3 regions of the Flavobacterium oryzagri genome follow, and region 3 is predicted to be linked to each of the others. Evidence: riboswitches for the same ligand, from Rfam matches in the RefSeq annotation. Region 3 holds a riboswitch; each other region holds the start of a gene.

Region 1 (5,488 bases), 1.6 Mb from region 3:
TGGAAGAGGCGGAGAAGAAGTTGATTTTGCAGAAAGTTTCGGAATTGAAACTATTGTAGTTCCAGGAATTTCATCAGTAGTTGCTGTTCCTGCAAGTCAGGGAATTTCAATAACAAAAAGAGGAGTTTCAGAAAGCTTTTGGGTCATTACAGGAACAACGTCTGACAGAAAATTATCTTCGGATATTGCCTTATCAGCGAAATCATCAGCAACCGTTGTGATTTTGATGGGAATGCACAAACTGCCTCAAATCATCGATTTGTTTCAAAAAGAAGATAAAGGAAATTTACCCGTTGCAATCATCCAAAACGGAACAACAGCAGAAGAAAAAGTAGGTGTTGGAACAGTAGATTCGATTTTAGAAGTTGTAAAACAAAAAGAATTAGATTCTCCAGCAATTATAGTATTAGGTGAAGTTGTCCGCGAAAGCAACAAACTAAAAGGTTTTTACGAAGAATTTCTATCAAAAGAAATTGCAAGATAAAATAAAAATCATCGAATTCTATTCGTTATAATTTTACCATTAAGAGCATGAAGTTAATAAAGCGATGCTTAATCTTCCTTAATAACTTAATGGTAAGAAGAAAATTAAGAAAAGCTCTTAATTTTTAAAAGATAGATTTAAGAGCAAAAAGGTATAATTTTGTTTAGATGAAATTAAATTAAAATGGAACAGAACGAATTATATCCAATATTTCTAAAGCTTCACAATTTAAATGTCTTGATTGTAGGCGGAGGAAATGTAGGTTTGGAAAAGCTTTCATTCTTGCTCAAGTCAAGTCCGAATGCTAATGTTGAGGTAGTTGCACCTGATTTTCATTTAGAAATTAAGGTTTTAGCAGAAAAACATCCTTCAATTAAATTGACGGAAAAAAAGTTTAAAAAGAAAATGCTTAAAAAACGTCACATGGTAATTGCCTGTACAGACGATTTGAAAGTAAATAAAAAGGTGTATGATTTGGCCAGAAAACGTTATCTGATTTGTAATATCGCCGATACACCAGATTTATGCGATTATTATTTGGGCGGAATCGTAACAAAAGGAAATGTCAAAATCGCGATTTCAACAAACGGAAAATCGCCAACGACAGCAAAGAGATTGCGTGAGTTTTTCGAAGAAGTAATTCCGGAAGATATCAATCAAATGGTTGAAAACCTGAATGAATACAGAAAAACCTTAAAAGGTAATTTTGAAGAAAAGGTAAAAAGAATGAACGAGATAACCGATTCATTAAGAAATAAAGAGTAGCATACCAGAGAAATGAATAATGATAAAAATCATTGTTAGTAGAATAAATTATTCGTTTCTTTGTATTATTAAGAATGATTATAAACAACAACCATAATGATTAAAACAGATATACTTATAATTGGAGCAGGCCCAACAGGTTTATTTGCCGTTTTTGAGGCAGGATTATTGAAATTAAAATGTCATATTTTAGATGCTTTGCCTCAGCCAGGAGGACAGCTTTCAGAATTATATCCTAAAAAACCTATTTATGATATTCCAGGTTTTCCAGAAGTTTTAGCTGGAGATTTAGTTGATGGTTTAATGGAGCAAATCAAACAATTTGAGCCAGGTTTTACATTAGGAGAACGTGCTGAAACAGTTGAAAAGCAAGAAGACGGATCTTTCATTGTAACTTCAAATAAAGGAACTAAATTTCATGCGCCAGTTATTGCAATCGCTGGAGGATTAGGGAGTTTCGAGCCTCGTAAACCACTTATCGAAGATATCGAGTTTTATGAAGATAAAGGAGTAAAATACTTCATCAAAAATCCTGAAAAATTCAGAGACAAAAGAGTTGTTATTGCAGGAGGAGGAGATTCAGCATTAGACTGGAGTATTTTCTTGGCAAATGTAGCTTCAGAAGTAACTTTAATCCACAGAAGAAACGAATTTAGAGGAGCTTTAGATTCTGTTGAAAAAGTACAGGAACTAAAATCAGCTGGAAAAATCAAATTAATCACTCCAGCAGAAGTAGTTGGAATCAACGGTGCTGAGCATGTTGAATCATTAGATATCGAAGAAAACGGCGCACACCGTAAAATCGACTGCGACTATTTCATTCCACTTTTCGGACTAACACCAAAATTAGGTCCAATTGGAGACTGGGGATTAGAAATCGAGAAAAATGCAATTAAAGTAAACAATGCATTAGATTACCAAACTAACATTCCGGGAATCTTCGCCATTGGAGACGTAAACACATACCCAGGAAAATTAAAGTTAATCCTTTGCGGTTTCCACGAAGCAACTTTAATGTGTCAAGCTGCATATTCAATCATCAATCCAGGTAAAAAATACGTATTGAAATATACAACAGTATCTGGAGTAGACGGTTTCGACGGAACTCGTAAAGAAGCACCAAAAGCGGTTGTTAAAGCGATAGTCTAAGTTGCCGAGATACTGAGTTTCTAAGATACTAAGATTTTTATATAGAAAGCTCAAACTTTTTCAAGTTTGAGCTTTATTTTTTAGCAAAGTATATAAAACATAGCCAGTGGTTTCAACCACTGGAAGACAACGAATAAACGCATCGCATAATCACAATACGGTCCCGCGGTTGAAACCGCGGGCTATATTTGAAAAACAGAAGCTAAAAAAAAACTTATAAACTTAGAATCTTAGAGTCTCAGCATCTTAAAGAAACTTAGAACCTTAGCATCTTAGTCCCTCAGCACCTTACAAAAAAAACATTTGCAAATCGAATTGCCATTTCATACCTTTGCACTGTTCTTAAAATTATTGTTAGTTATCACGAAAGGCGGAGGGACAGACCCAATGAAACCTTAGCAACCCTTTACCATAAAGAAGGTGCTAAATTCTACTTTTTACTAATTTTCAAGTATTAAAGATAGATAACACAAATACATTACAAGTATTTCTCAAAACTTTTCCAGACAACATACAATATTTACTGAAACAGATTCTGTATCAGGAGCGAATCATTGGCGCATTTTTGCAGTCAATAGTTCCCGCTGTACACAAATATCTTTTATTCTGAACCCCAGAATAAAAGGATATTTGCTTCCATCGGGGCTAATGAGCCAGCAATAGTACACTTTTGGAATTAATGTGAAAAAATATCCGAAGTAAACCGATAGGTTTAAACTTCACAATTATAATAAAAAAAACTTAGCATCTTAGAACCTTAGCGTCTTAGCAGCTAAAACAAAAAAACATGGCAATAACAATTCAAGAAGCAATAAAAAAAAATATCCTAATCCTAGATGGAGCAATGGGAACAATGTTGCAACGCTATAATTTCTCAGAAGAAGATTTCAGAGGAGAGCGTTTCAAAGATTTCCCTCATCCGCTAAAAGGAAACAACGATTTACTATCTCTAACACAACCACAAGCAATCCGCGATGTACATGCCGCTTATTTTGAAGCAGGTGCTGACATTGTAGAAACTAACACTTTCTCTGGAACGACAATCGGTATGGCCGATTATCACATGGAAGATTTGGTTTACGAGTTAAACTACGAATCGGCAAAACTTGCACGCGAGGTTGCCGATGAGTTTACCGCAAAAAATCCTGAAAAACCACGTTTCGTAGCCGGTTCAATCGGACCGACAAACCGTACGGCAAGTATGTCACCAGATGTAAACGATCCGGGTTACAGAGCTGTAACGTTCGATGATTTACGAATTGCATACAAAGAGCAAGTAGAAGCGTTAATGGACGGTGGCTGTGATTTACTTTTGGTAGAAACAATTTTCGATACATTAAATGCAAAAGCCGCACTTTTTGCAATTGAAGAAGTAAAAGAAGAGCGTAATCTCGATATTCCAATCATGGTTTCAGGAACGATTACAGATGCTTCAGGAAGAACACTTTCAGGACAGACAGTCGAAGCTTTTTTGATTTCCGTTTCACATATTCCGTTATTAAGTGTAGGATTCAATTGCGCTCTTGGAGCCGATTTGTTGAAACCGTATTTGAAAACATTAGCACATAATACAAGCTTTAATGTTTCGGCACATCCAAACGCAGGATTACCAAACGCATTCGGACAATACGATGAAACACCAGAGCAGACACAAGCATTCATTAAAGAATATTTAGACGATAATTTAATTAATATCATCGGTGGCTGTTGCGGAACAACTCCGGATCATATTCGATTAATGGCTGAGGTTGCCAAGGATTATAAGCCTAGAGTGGCGCCGGTATTGGTGTAGTCCAATTTTATGAAATATTAGAGATGAAATTTAAATATATAGTTTTAATAGTTTTTGTTTCAGTTTTTTTGAGTCGATGTGCATCTAGTGCATCTATTAAAGGTATGACTGTCAAAGATTATAAAGTTGAAAAACAGATTGGAGATCAGCTTTACATAAAATCTGTTACAGGTGGAAAAAAGACAAACCCATTATGGGTATCTAATATTTCTAATAAAAATTTTGAAGAGGCATTAAAAAAGTCATTTACTGAATCTAATGCATTTACAAAAACAGAAGCTATTACAGATGGTGATTGGGTTCTTGAAGTAAATATAATTTCTGTAAGTAGGCCTAAGTGGTTTAATTTAACTGTAGAAACAACAATAGAATACAAGTTGTATAATAAAAATAATTTGGTTTTTAGTAAAAGTATTAATCAATCAGGGAATGCTACGATGTCAGATGCCATTATTGGTTCTAAAAGGTTGCGACTAGCGAATGAAATTTCGGCAAAAAATAACATTAAAACAATGCTTCAATCATTAGACGAAATGGCTAGATAGTATAACGAGATATGGATTTGCAAACCATACCAACAAAGTGAATAAAAGGTTTTGAATAACTTAACTTATATCACAATGCCTGCGTGAGGGATAGAAGTGAAAAGCCCACAGCCTGACGAAGGAAGAGCGAGGACTTGTAACGGATAGCCCGGTTCGCCGCGGCGAATCACGCCCAAAATATTAAAAGATTACAGGTTTAAAGACCTAAAAAATATAGAATAAAAAACTTAGAACCTCAGTATCTCAGGATCTTAGTAACTTAGAAAAAAATGACAGAAAAAAGAAGAGACCTTGTATTATCAGGATTAGAACCGTTGATTATTACGCCGGAAAGCGTTTTCGTGAATGTTGGTGAGCGTACAAACGTAACAGGTTCAAGAAAATTCTTGAGATTAATCAAGGAAGAGAAATACGACGAGGCGCTTGATATTGCAAGACAGCAGGTAGAAGGTGGAGCACAGATCATCGATATTAATATGGATGAAGGAATGCTTGACGGTGTTACTGCGATGACTAAATTTTTGAATTTAATTGCTGCAGAACCAGACATTTCGAGAGTGCCGATTATGATCGACAGTTCGAAATGGGAAATCATTGAAGCTGGTCTTAAAGTAGTACAAGGAAAAAGCGTTGTAAACTCGATTTCGTTAAAAGAAGGAGAAGAGGCATTTATTCATCACGCCAAATTAATTAAACGTTACGGAGCGGCGGCAATTGTTATGGCTTTCGACGAAGTAGGTCAGGCGGATAATT
Region 2 (5,488 bases), 1.6 Mb from region 3:
CGGTTTTGATGCTGCGAAAAAAGTGGTTGACGAAACTAAATTATTCTCATTGTTGGCCAACATTGGCGATACAAAATCATTAATTATACATCCAGCAAGTACTACGCACCAGCAATTGTCTGAAGAAGATCAATTGTCAACTGGAGTTTCAAAAGATTTAATCCGACTTTCTGTTGGAATCGAAGATATCGAAGATTTAATTGCTGACTTGCAAGCTGTTTTTGAAAGCGTTACACAAGCGCAATACAGCATCAATAAAAATTAGGTTTTTTTGTTTTTTGTTTGAAAAATTGCCTTTAGCGGTGTGGTGCCGCTAAGGGTGATTTTTTATGATAAAAAATCACAATATATATGTGTAGAGACGCACTGCAATGCGTCTAGCTCATGATGTTAAAAATCAGATATGTTTTAAAAATTAAAATTATGTCAAAGCTTAAAATAAATATTATTCTTTTTGGAATTGGAAATATCGGAAGCACTTTGATCAATCAAATTATTGAAAGTCAGGAATTTTTTCTGCAAAGCAAGAATGTCGATTTTCATTTTCCAATAATTACCAATTCAACTGTTGCTTTTTTCGAGAAAGAAGGCGTAGGCTATGCTTGGGAAACTAATTTTAGAGAATTGGCTGTTCCTTTCAGGGTTGAAGATATTGTGGAATTTGCGAAAGAAAATGAATTTGAAAATTTGATTGCCGTAGATGCTACAGCCAGTGACGAACTGATTAGTCATTATAATACTTTGATCGAAAACGGATTTAATATTGTAGCCGTAAACAAAAAAGCCAACACGCTTCCGATCGATCTTTATAAACAGCTGAGAGAAAATCTAAAAAAGTACGATAAAGAGTTTTTATATGAAACATCGGTCGATACGGGATTTCCGGTTTTGCAGACTTTAAGAGATTTGTATTATTCGGGCGAAAAAATCACAAAAATCAGAGGAGTTTTTTCAGATCATCTGAGTTATATCTTCAATAGATTTTCTTTAGAGGAAAATTCTTTTTCAGCTATTTTGAAAGATGCCAGCCTCCTAGGATTGATGCGCAATACTTTTAAAGAAGATTTATCAGGAAATGACACAGCTCGAAAATTATTGATTTTGACTCGCGAAATTGGAAAAGAGTTCGAATTAGCAGATATAAAGATCAATCCTATTATAAAGGAAGAACATTTAGAGAAAAATGGAATATTAAATAAAGAGGCAATTGACAAATCGTATAAAATAGCAAAAATTACACAGCGCGAAGATCATGTGTTGCGTTATATTGGTGAATATGATATCGAGAAAAATACACTCGAGGTAAAGTTAGTTTCAGAACCTGTTACATCGGCAATTGGTCAATTAAAAGGATCAGATGCCATTTTTGAAATTTATACACAATCTTACGCTGATGTGCCAATTGTTATACAAGGAGCATCACCTTGTAAACAGGCAATTTCAAGAGGAATTATAACTGATATTTTAAAAGTTGCCGAAAAAATTAAAAATAAAGAAGCAGTTTGGCTTTAAGTGGTTTTTGAATGTTATAAAAAAAGTTCTTTGAAAGATTGAAACAGAAAAAGTTAGTTAAATTTTTGTAATATTAAACTGATATTTTGTTAAATTGTAATTTTGTAAGATGTTTTTTGACGATAAAAAAGTGTTTTTTAACGTTTTTTTAGAAAAAATAAGCTTTTGTAACTTGCAATATTCAAAAAAAAGTCGCAAATTTGTAAGACAAGTAAGATCTGTTAAAAACAGATGCCGAAATGTTAAAAACAAATGATTATTTCCTTTTAGATCTTAATCAAATCTAAAAGTTTATTAAAGAAATTTAAATGCAAAAGTTTTTTAAAATAAAAGTCAAATCACAGATGAATAAATCCCTACAGATGAACAAGATGTTTAACGTCGCACGTATTTGTGTATGCGTCTGTTGATACTAAAAGTATATATAAGTTTATATAAAAACTTAAACCCTTTTGGTATTAAAAATCCAAAAGGGTTTTTTTATTCATTTTGATTACCATAACACAGATTTAAAGAAAAAGTAAAGATTATAAAACGCAAACTAACTTAAACTTAAATATCATGAGCACATTAAACTACTTAAGAAAAAAGATTTCAACTTTCAAAAACATCAAAAATGAAAGAAACAATCCGCCGCCAACAAATGAGTTGATCCACCCAAGTTTCGGAATCACGGAGACAGATAAAAAAGAGGTGAAAAAAGAACCAAATTCTTTGTTATTCTTGATGTATTCAAAAGAGAATGAAACGCTTTTTATCTAAATCAAAAAGCATCATAAAATAGGGTAAAACCCGCTTAATTTTACTGGGCAGTTTGTTCGGTAATTTTTTGCGTATAATAGTTTTAGTAATAGACAAAGAGATGATGGTATTAATAATGCCAATTCTTTTGACTTTATGACTTTAAACTTTCGACTTATATTTAAAGTATGTTTAAGAAATTGCAGAATCAATTTCGATAAAATTTGTTAGTTTAAGAAATTAGTAGTTAATTTGCACCGTTAAGTTCAAAAATGTATTGAAATGTTATAAAGAAAGGAGGAGGGATTAGACCCGATGAATCCTTAGCAACCCTTCGTTAATTCGAAGAAGGTGCTGCATTCTACCACGCCCAAACGTGGAAAGATAACAACAAGAATTTTTCTAGTTTCAAACCCTAGACTTTCTTTCTAATATTTCCACATACAAATCAATAATAAAAAGATTTGAAATTGGAAAATATACCCAATCCTATTATAATTCAAGATTTCATCACAGAAAGTGGTGCGATATTTTCATCATTGCCGTTAAGTTTTACGCTTTCTGGCTTGCCTTTGCATACCGCACCAATCGTTTTAGTCAATCATGCTTTGACTGGAAATGCGCAAGTGACTGGGGAAAACGGCTGGTGGAGTGATTTGATTGGAGATGGTAAAACCATTGATACAAACAGATTCACTGTTTTAGCCTTTAATGTTCCGGGAAATGGAAATGATTCATTCCTAATCGAAAATTATCAGGATTTTACCGCCAGAGATATTGCAAGAATTTTTATCAAAGGTTTGAAATCGCTAAACATAGAACAGGTTTTTGCTATAATCGGCGGTTCTGTAGGTGGCGGAATTGCTTGGGAAATTTTGGCATTGGAGCCAAACATCACAGAACATCTAATTCCGATTGCGACAGACTGGAAATCGACTGATTGGATGATTGCCAATTGTTATTTGCAGGAACAAATCTTAAACAATTCGTCAAAACCAATTGAAGATGCCAGAATTCATGCTATGCTCTGTTATCGATCTCCTGAATCATTCAAAGAAAAATTTCAGCGAACCATCAATCAAGATCTTCTGATTTTTAATATCGAAAGCTGGCTGGCACACCACGGAAAAAAATTGCAACAAAGATTTCAGTTGTCATCCTATAAATTGATGAACCAATTGCTCAAAACCATAGATATTACTCGAAATAGTGAGGATTTCGAAACTTTAATATCAAAATCAAACGCGGCGATTCATATTGTTGCAATCAATTCAGATTTGTTTTTTACGCCAAAAGAAAACCTGGAAACCTATCAGGAACTAAAAAGGTTTAAAGACAATGTTTTTTATAGCGAAATTGATTCGGTTCACGGACATGACGCTTTTTTAATCGAGTACAAACAATTAGATCATTTACTTGCCGATATTTTTAAGGCAGAAACAATAGCAAAATAAAATGAAAGTATTAAAATTTGGAGGCAAATCGTTATCAAACGGAGAAGGACTTAACAAAGTAGTTTCAATCATTTCAGATAAAGTAAATCAAGGCGAACAAATTGCCGTAGTTGTTTCTGCGCGCGGTAATGCAACAGATGAATTAGAAGATATTTTAAGAATTGCCGCTAAAAACGGAAATTATAAACCATTATTAGAAAGTTTTAAAGCGTATCAAACTTCAGATTATCCAGAAGTTGATTTGTCTGAGGAATTCAATATTTTAGATAAACTCTTTGAAGGAGTAAGTCTTATTGGTGATTACAGCAGCAAAATTAAAGATCAGATTTTGTCTAAAGGCGAATTGCTTTCGGCTAAATTATTGACTGCCATTTTAATCGAAAAAGGAATTCCAGCAAACTTTGTTGATACAAGAGAATTGCTTAAAACCGATTCAAAATTTGGTGACGCACAGCCTTTGGAACAACTTTCAAAGAAAAATGTGATCAATTATTTCAAGCTTCATAACGGAGAAACAGTGAATATCGTAACAGGTTTCATTGGTTCAAACAACAATAACGACACTACAACTTTAGGAAGAAACGGAAGTAATTATACCGCTTCGTTAATTGCGAATTATTTAAATGCCGAAGAACTTCAAAATTTCACGCATGTTGACGGAATTTATACCGCAAATCCTGATTTAGTTGCTGATGCTAAAAAAATTGAATATTTGTCATTTAATGAAGCAAATGAGCTGGCTAATTTTGGCGCAACGATTCTGCATGCAAAAACGATTATTCCGTTATTAGAAAAAAATATTCCGCTTCGTATTTTAAATACCTTCAACCATGAAAATCGAGGAACCTTAATCACTTCAGATTCAAATAAAGAAGGAATTAAAACGCTTTCAGTTTTGGAAAATGTGTCATTAGTGAATCTTGAAGGCCGAGGATTGCTTGGAAAAGCTGGAGTTGACGCCCGAATTTTCAAAGTAATGGGCGATCACAATATCAGCGTAAGTATTATTTCACAAGGTTCTTCAGAAAGAGGAATCGGGTTGGTTGTCGCAAAAGACAAAGCAACACTTGCAATGGTTGAATTGGAAAAAGAGTTTGAAAACGACTTTTATTCTAAAGATGTAAACCAGATTACGGTTACCGATAATGTATCTGTAATTTCTATCATCGGACAGGATTTGAGCACTTTCCATAAACCATATACAGCTTTAATCAAAAACAAAATAGTTCCGATTTTATTCAACAACACCGTTACAGGTAAAAACGTGAGTTTGGTTGTTAAAAAAGAAGAATTAAATAAAGCTTTAAACGTAATTCACGGAGAAATCTTCGGAGTTTCTAAAAAAATCAACATTGCGATTTTCGGCCACGGATTAGTTGGAGGAACTTTGATCAATCAAATTTTAGAATCGGCCGCAGCGATTGAAAAACGTAAAGATATTAAGCTGAATGTTTTTGCAATTGCCAACTCTAAAAAACTGCTTTTAAATAAAAATGGCGTAACTTCAAATTGGAAAAACGATATCCAAACAAAAGGGGAAGCTTATACGCTAAATGATATTATTGCTTACGCGAATGAATATCATTTAGAGAATTTAATTGCAATTGATAATACAGCAAGTGCTTCTTTTGTAGAAAATTATATTCCGCTTGTAGAAAGCAGTTTCGATTTGATTTCTTCAAATAAGGTTGCAAATACATTGACTTATGGTTTTTACAAAGAATTGAGAAAAGCTTTGGCAGAAAATCAGAAAAATTATTTATACGAAACCAATGTTGGTG
Region 3 (5,488 bases):
GGTGGAGTTGTAATCAATATTGGAACACCGCTAGTAAATCACGGTTTGGGCGGATGGCCGGCTTCAGCACCAATCACAAGCAAAGGAGCAATTCATGCGCTTACGATTCAATTGGCGGCCGAATTTGGAAAACAAAATATTCGTGTAAATACTGTCGCTCCCGGAGTAATCAGAACGCCAATGCATGGAGATAATGCTGATGCAACCGCTGGTTTGCATTTGCTAAGTCGAGTTGGAGAAATTGATGATGTTGCCGAAATGGTCTACACGGTTGCCAAAAGCAATTTCATTACCGGTTCAATTATCAATGTTGATGGAGGAAAAGGAGCAGGGCACAACATAAATTAAAATGAAAACTATTTTATTAACTGCTTTTATGCTCTGGACTTTTCAGGGCATAAAAGCTCAAAATACGATTAAAATGGAAAATCAAGCCGAAATTGCGGCGATAACAGATGCAGTTGAAAACTATTATTTTAAAGGAATTTACGAAGGAGATGTCATGCTTTTAGGAAGTATTTTTTATCCGGGAAGTTTTGTTTTTGGGGATGTAAAAGGCCAGCCTTATTTTAAAACAGTGGATCTTTATTTGGATGGCGTAAAAAACAGACAAAGCCCAAAAGATTCAGGAAAATCATTTAAAGGTGAAATCTTGAATATAAAAGTCGTAAATTCAATCGCTGTTGCAGAACTAAATGTGAAAATGTACGATTTTAATTATCGTGATTTTTTGTCTTTCCATAAAATCAACGGAAAATGGCTTATTGTTAACAAAATGTTGACCGATTTAAGCGAATAATTTTAAATTTTAAAGTGATGTGGTACAATACAAAAGCATCAGAAATATTAGGAATTCAATATCCAATTTTGCAAGGAGCTTTTGGAGGAAATCTTTCAACGCCTGAACTCACAGCAACAGTTTCAAATGCAGGAGGATTAGGCGGTTATGGAGCATATACTTTGAATCCGCAGGAAATTTATGAAGCAGACAAAGAGATAAAAGCCTTAACGGACAAACCTTATAATTTGAATCTTTGGGTTTCTGATTCCGATATGGATCCAAATGGAATCACAGATGAACAATACAATAAGGCAAAAGAATTGTTCAAACCCTATTTTGACGAAGCTGGAATTCCTTTGCCAGAAAAACCAGCGCCATTTCAATCCCGATTTGAAAATCAGTTGCAAGTAGTTTTGGATATTCGTCCCAAGGTTTTCAGTTTTATGTTTGGAACACTTTCTCCAGATATTTTGGAACAATGTAAAAAACTAGGAATTGTGACCGTTGGCGCCGCAACTACTTTAGACGAAGCTGTTTTTTTAGAAAATTCAGGAGTTGATATGATTATTGCCTCAGGATTTGAAGCAGGTGGGCACCGGCCTTCTTTTTTGGCTTCCGCCGAATCTTCTGTAACCGGAACTTTTGTTTTGTTGCAATTAATTAGAGAAAAAGTGAAAGTTCCCGTTATTGCAGCTGGCGGAATAGCAAACGGAAAAGGAATTGCCGCGGCGTTGGCTTTAGGGGCGAGTGCGGCTCAAATTGGAACCGCATTTTTAGCTACCGAAGAATCAAACGCATTGCCAATTCACAGAGAAATGCTTTTTTCAGAAGCATCAAAATATACGACTTTATCACGTGCTTTTACTGGAAGGCTAGGGCGTGGCATCACGAGCCGAATCGCAAAAGAGATCATGGGAAAAGAAGCAGCTGTTCTTCCATTTCCTTTACAGACTACTTTTATGTCCCATTTAAGAAAAGCGGCTTTAGAACAGCAAAAATTGGATATGATACTTTTTTGGGGCGGACAAATTTCGCCAATTCTAAAACATAGAAGGGCAGGAGAATTGATGCATTCTTTGGTTGAAGAAACAACGGCATATTTTGCGGAATTGAAAAAATAGTAGTTTAATAAAGCTATTTCTTAGGATAAACGGAACTCATTTCAATACTGAAATGAGTTTTTTTATGAGAATTTCTAAATTTTAATCTTAAAAATTAAATACGAAATTGCTTTTAAAATGTTGTTTTTAAGGTGATTATTGCAGTGTTTAGAAAAAAAATCAAAAAAAGCAATTTTAAACTTGACTAATTCGGTAGAATTAATATATATTTGTAATGCAGAATATTTCTGTAATGATACTTATCCAGAAAGACTGAGGGAGAGGCCCAATGAAGTCTTAGCAACCTGTTGCCAAACAAGGTGCTAATTCCTTCCCGCTTGGCGGGACAGATAAGAAAGATTTCTAAAAAAAATCTGAATGAGATCATCAGTATTTAAAATTTATTAAAAAAAATGAAAACAATTCTATTACACGCCGATTCTGATCGTTTCAATTTGTTCTTCCAAGAAAATAATATTGAAGTTTTCCGAATGCGAAGATCTTAGATTTTCATTTCTCTTTTAAAACAAGGTTTGCCAAGTCTTGCGAGATTGGCACAGGAATTCTTTTGCTCAATTTAAAATCACAATTTAAAAATCATCATAAAATTTAATTACTAAAAATCAAAAACAAATGAAAAAAATACTATTAGGTTTTGCTTTATTTTTTGGAGCCATCCAAATTCAGGCGCAAGAAAGCAATTTGCAGTTAAAAGGAACTGTTGTCGATACGGTTGCGCAATATGTTTATCTGCAAAAGTTTCACAACAAGATGTTTACCACAATCGATTCGGTAAAAGTGAAAGACGGAAATTTCAGTTTCAAAACAAAAGTAAAAACGCCGGAATTATATGGTTTGAGCGTAAACACTGGAGAGTCGCCGTTGTATGTTTTTCTTGAAAAGGGACCAATTACAGTTAAATTAAGTCCGAAAAAGTACTATACGAATTCAGTTGTAGAAGGTTCTGCAACACAAGATTTGTTTGAAACGTATAAAAAGTCAAAAGATGTAGAAATCAGCAAATTCATTACAGAAAACCCAAAATCGATTGTTGCAGCTTATGTTTTGTATAGAAACTGGTCGTATCGATTGTCTCCGGAACAAATCACACAAAATATTGCACTGTTGGATAAAAGCCTTCAAAATACCACTTACGTGAAAGAACTGAAAGATTTGGCGGTTGTATTAGACGGATTAGCAGTTGGAAAAAAAGCACCAGATTTTACAGAGAAAGATACGGAAGGAAAGCCAGTTCGTTTTTCAGAAAACCTGAAAGGTTACACTTTAGTAGATTTTTGGGCTTCTTGGTGTGGGCCTTGCCGAAGAGAAAATCCAAATATTGTAGCGGCTTACAAAGAATTTCACGATAAGGGATTTAATATCATCGCTATTTCTTTGGATAAAAAGAAAGAAAACTGGATCAAAGGAATTCAGGATGATAAGTTGACATGGACACATCTTTCGGATTTGCTTTTTTGGAACAGTGCAGTTGCAAAATTATACGGAGTAAGAGCAATTCCAGCCAATTATTTAGTGGATTCTAAAGGAATAATTGTCGCAAAAAACCTTCATGGAGAAGAGTTGCAATCTACTTTAAAATCGCTTTTAGATAAAAAAGTCAGCACTAATTAATCAACTAATAATCCAATTTGTTAATTTAAAAATGATAGGGAAATGAATGCTATTGAGCCAACAACAAAACCAACAGAATCGGAGTGTTACTTTTCTAAATTTAGAGAAAACACATTAGGAATTGAACATACTTTCGAATCGGTTTATGGAGAACAAAATTTGATTTATGCAGATTGGGTTGCCAGCGGAAGATTATACGTCCCGATTGAAGATATTATGCTCAATAAAGTTGGCCCAATGATTGCCAATACGCATTCGTTTTCTAGCCAAACCGGAAAAGCCTCGACTTATGCATACCAGCAAGCTCGAGACATTATTAAAAAATCGGTTAATGCAAATCAGTCTGATGTTTTAGTGGCTACAGGAACCGGAATGACGGCAGCTTTGTCAAAATTGCAGCGCATTATTGGTTTGAGAAAAAATCATCACAAAGGAAATAATGACAAACCTGTAGTTTTTATTACGCACATGGAACATCATTCGAATCAGGTTTCTTGGTATGAAACCAATGCTGATGTCGTAATTTTGCCTCCAGATGAAAATAACTTAGTCGATCCCGCTATTCTTTCTTCAGAATTAAAAAAATATGCTAACAGAAGTGTAAAAATCGGTTCGTTTACGGCATGTTCGAATGTTACTGGAATTATTACGCCTTATCATGAATTAGCCAAAATCATGCATCAAAACGGTGGATTGTGCTTTGTAGATTTTGCCGCTTCGGCGCCTTACGTCAAAATCGATATGCATCCACAAGATCCAGAACAGCAATTAGATGCCATTTTCTTTTCGCCACATAAATTTTTGGGCGGACCGGGAACTTGCGGTGTTTTGGTTTTTAATGAAAAACTATATCAATCTGATTTTCCTGATAATCCAGGCGGAGGAAACGTAAAGTGGACAAATCCGTTGGGTAAATATTCATACAGCGATATAATTGAGGTAAGAGAAGATGGAGGAACTCCGGGATTTTTGCAAGTGATTCGAACTGCTTTGGCTTTGGAACTAAAAGAAAAAATGGGAGTTGAAAACATTGCAGAAAGGGAGAAAGAACTACTAGAGTTTTGTTTTTTTAAACTTCAAAAAATACAAGGATTGTCAATTTTGGGAGATTTAAAAAGCAAGCGAATAGGTTGTGTTTCATTTGTGATCGAAGATATTCACTATAATCTGATTGTAAGACTTTTAAATGATCGTTTTGGAATTCAGGTTCGTGGCGGTTGGTCATGCGCGAGCACTTATGCGCACTATCTTTTTAATATCGACGAAAAGCGATCAAAGGCCATTACAACTGAGTTGCTTCAGAAAAACCAGACGAATAAACCAGGCTGGGTTCGTTTGTCGCTTCATCCAATAATGACAAATGAAGAGCTTTCCTTTATTTGTAATGCAATTCAGCAAGTGGCTTCAAATTATAAAAAATGGCAAAAAGATTATGAGTATAATCCTGTGACAAATGAGTTTGAAAATCCTAGAATTCAAGATACAATTGCAAGAGAAGTTAAGGAATGGTTTGATTTGGAATAGATTTTTTGAAATGGATTAATAAAATAATCTATTATTTTGATAGGGTAATGAAAGTTTTTGTCGTTTTTGTACTGAAATTGAAAATAACTCTTTAAATTTGCAACCACAATGAGAAAAAACGACCAGAATATGAAGAATTATTACAACAGCAATATGATGTGCTGTAAAAGTGTAATGCAATTCATTGAGCTGGCTTCGATATAAAATGATATTATTTATTGCAAAAAAGCCTTTCATGAACAATTGAAAGGCTTTTTTGTTTTTAACCCTAATTACGAAATGATTGAATTAAAAAATGTAACCAAAACTTTTCACCAGAAAGATAGAGTTGTAACGGCTTTGTCTGATGTCTCGTTGAGAGTTCCGCCGGGGAAAATTTTTGGTGTTATTGGAACTTCGGGTGCGGGAAAAAGTACCTTGATCCGTTGTGTGAATTTGTTGGAAAGACCAA

What was found. Region 3 has a riboswitch for S-adenosylmethionine ahead of SCB73_RS16180 (TlpA disulfide reductase family protein). Riboswitches for the same ligand answer to the same signal wherever they lie in the genome.
Region 1: linked by a shared signal. The riboswitch ahead of SCB73_RS09375 (homocysteine S-methyltransferase family protein) and the one ahead of SCB73_RS16180 (TlpA disulfide reductase family protein) in region 3 are both predicted to bind S-adenosylmethionine.
Region 2: linked by a shared signal. The riboswitch ahead of SCB73_RS09290 (alpha/beta fold hydrolase) and the one ahead of SCB73_RS16180 (TlpA disulfide reductase family protein) in region 3 are both predicted to bind S-adenosylmethionine.

Annotation. Positions count from the first base shown of each region.
Region 1 is NZ_CP139148.1:2,140,574-2,146,061, forward strand. Features, by position in the region: gene cobA (uroporphyrinogen-III C-methyltransferase) at 1-484, shown strand, start outside; gene SCB73_RS09365 (precorrin-2 dehydrogenase/sirohydrochlorin ferrochelatase family protein) at 668-1,249, shown strand; gene SCB73_RS09370 (NAD(P)/FAD-dependent oxidoreductase) at 1,346-2,398, shown strand; SAM riboswitch class I at 2,754-2,869, shown strand; gene SCB73_RS09375 (homocysteine S-methyltransferase family protein) at 3,186-4,190, shown strand; gene SCB73_RS09380 (hypothetical protein) at 4,214-4,735, shown strand; gene metH (methionine synthase) at 5,005-5,488, shown strand, end outside.
Region 2 is NZ_CP139148.1:2,122,582-2,128,069, forward strand. Features, by position in the region: gene SCB73_RS09275 (O-acetylhomoserine aminocarboxypropyltransferase/cysteine synthase family protein) at 1-265, shown strand, start outside; gene SCB73_RS09280 (homoserine dehydrogenase family protein) at 424-1,512, shown strand; gene SCB73_RS09285 (hypothetical protein) at 2,074-2,274, shown strand; SAM riboswitch class I at 2,536-2,644, shown strand; gene SCB73_RS09290 (alpha/beta fold hydrolase) at 2,724-3,707, shown strand; gene thrA (bifunctional aspartate kinase/homoserine dehydrogenase I) at 3,709-5,488, shown strand, end outside.
Region 3 is NZ_CP139148.1:3,715,599-3,721,086, forward strand. Features, by position in the region: gene SCB73_RS16165 (SDR family NAD(P)-dependent oxidoreductase) at 1-348, shown strand, start outside; gene SCB73_RS16170 (nuclear transport factor 2 family protein) at 350-799, shown strand; gene SCB73_RS16175 (NAD(P)H-dependent flavin oxidoreductase) at 817-1,902, shown strand; SAM riboswitch class I at 2,139-2,238, shown strand; gene SCB73_RS16180 (TlpA disulfide reductase family protein) at 2,515-3,513, shown strand; gene SCB73_RS16185 (aminotransferase class V-fold PLP-dependent enzyme) at 3,556-5,037, shown strand; gene metN (methionine ABC transporter ATP-binding protein MetN) at 5,317-5,488, shown strand, end outside.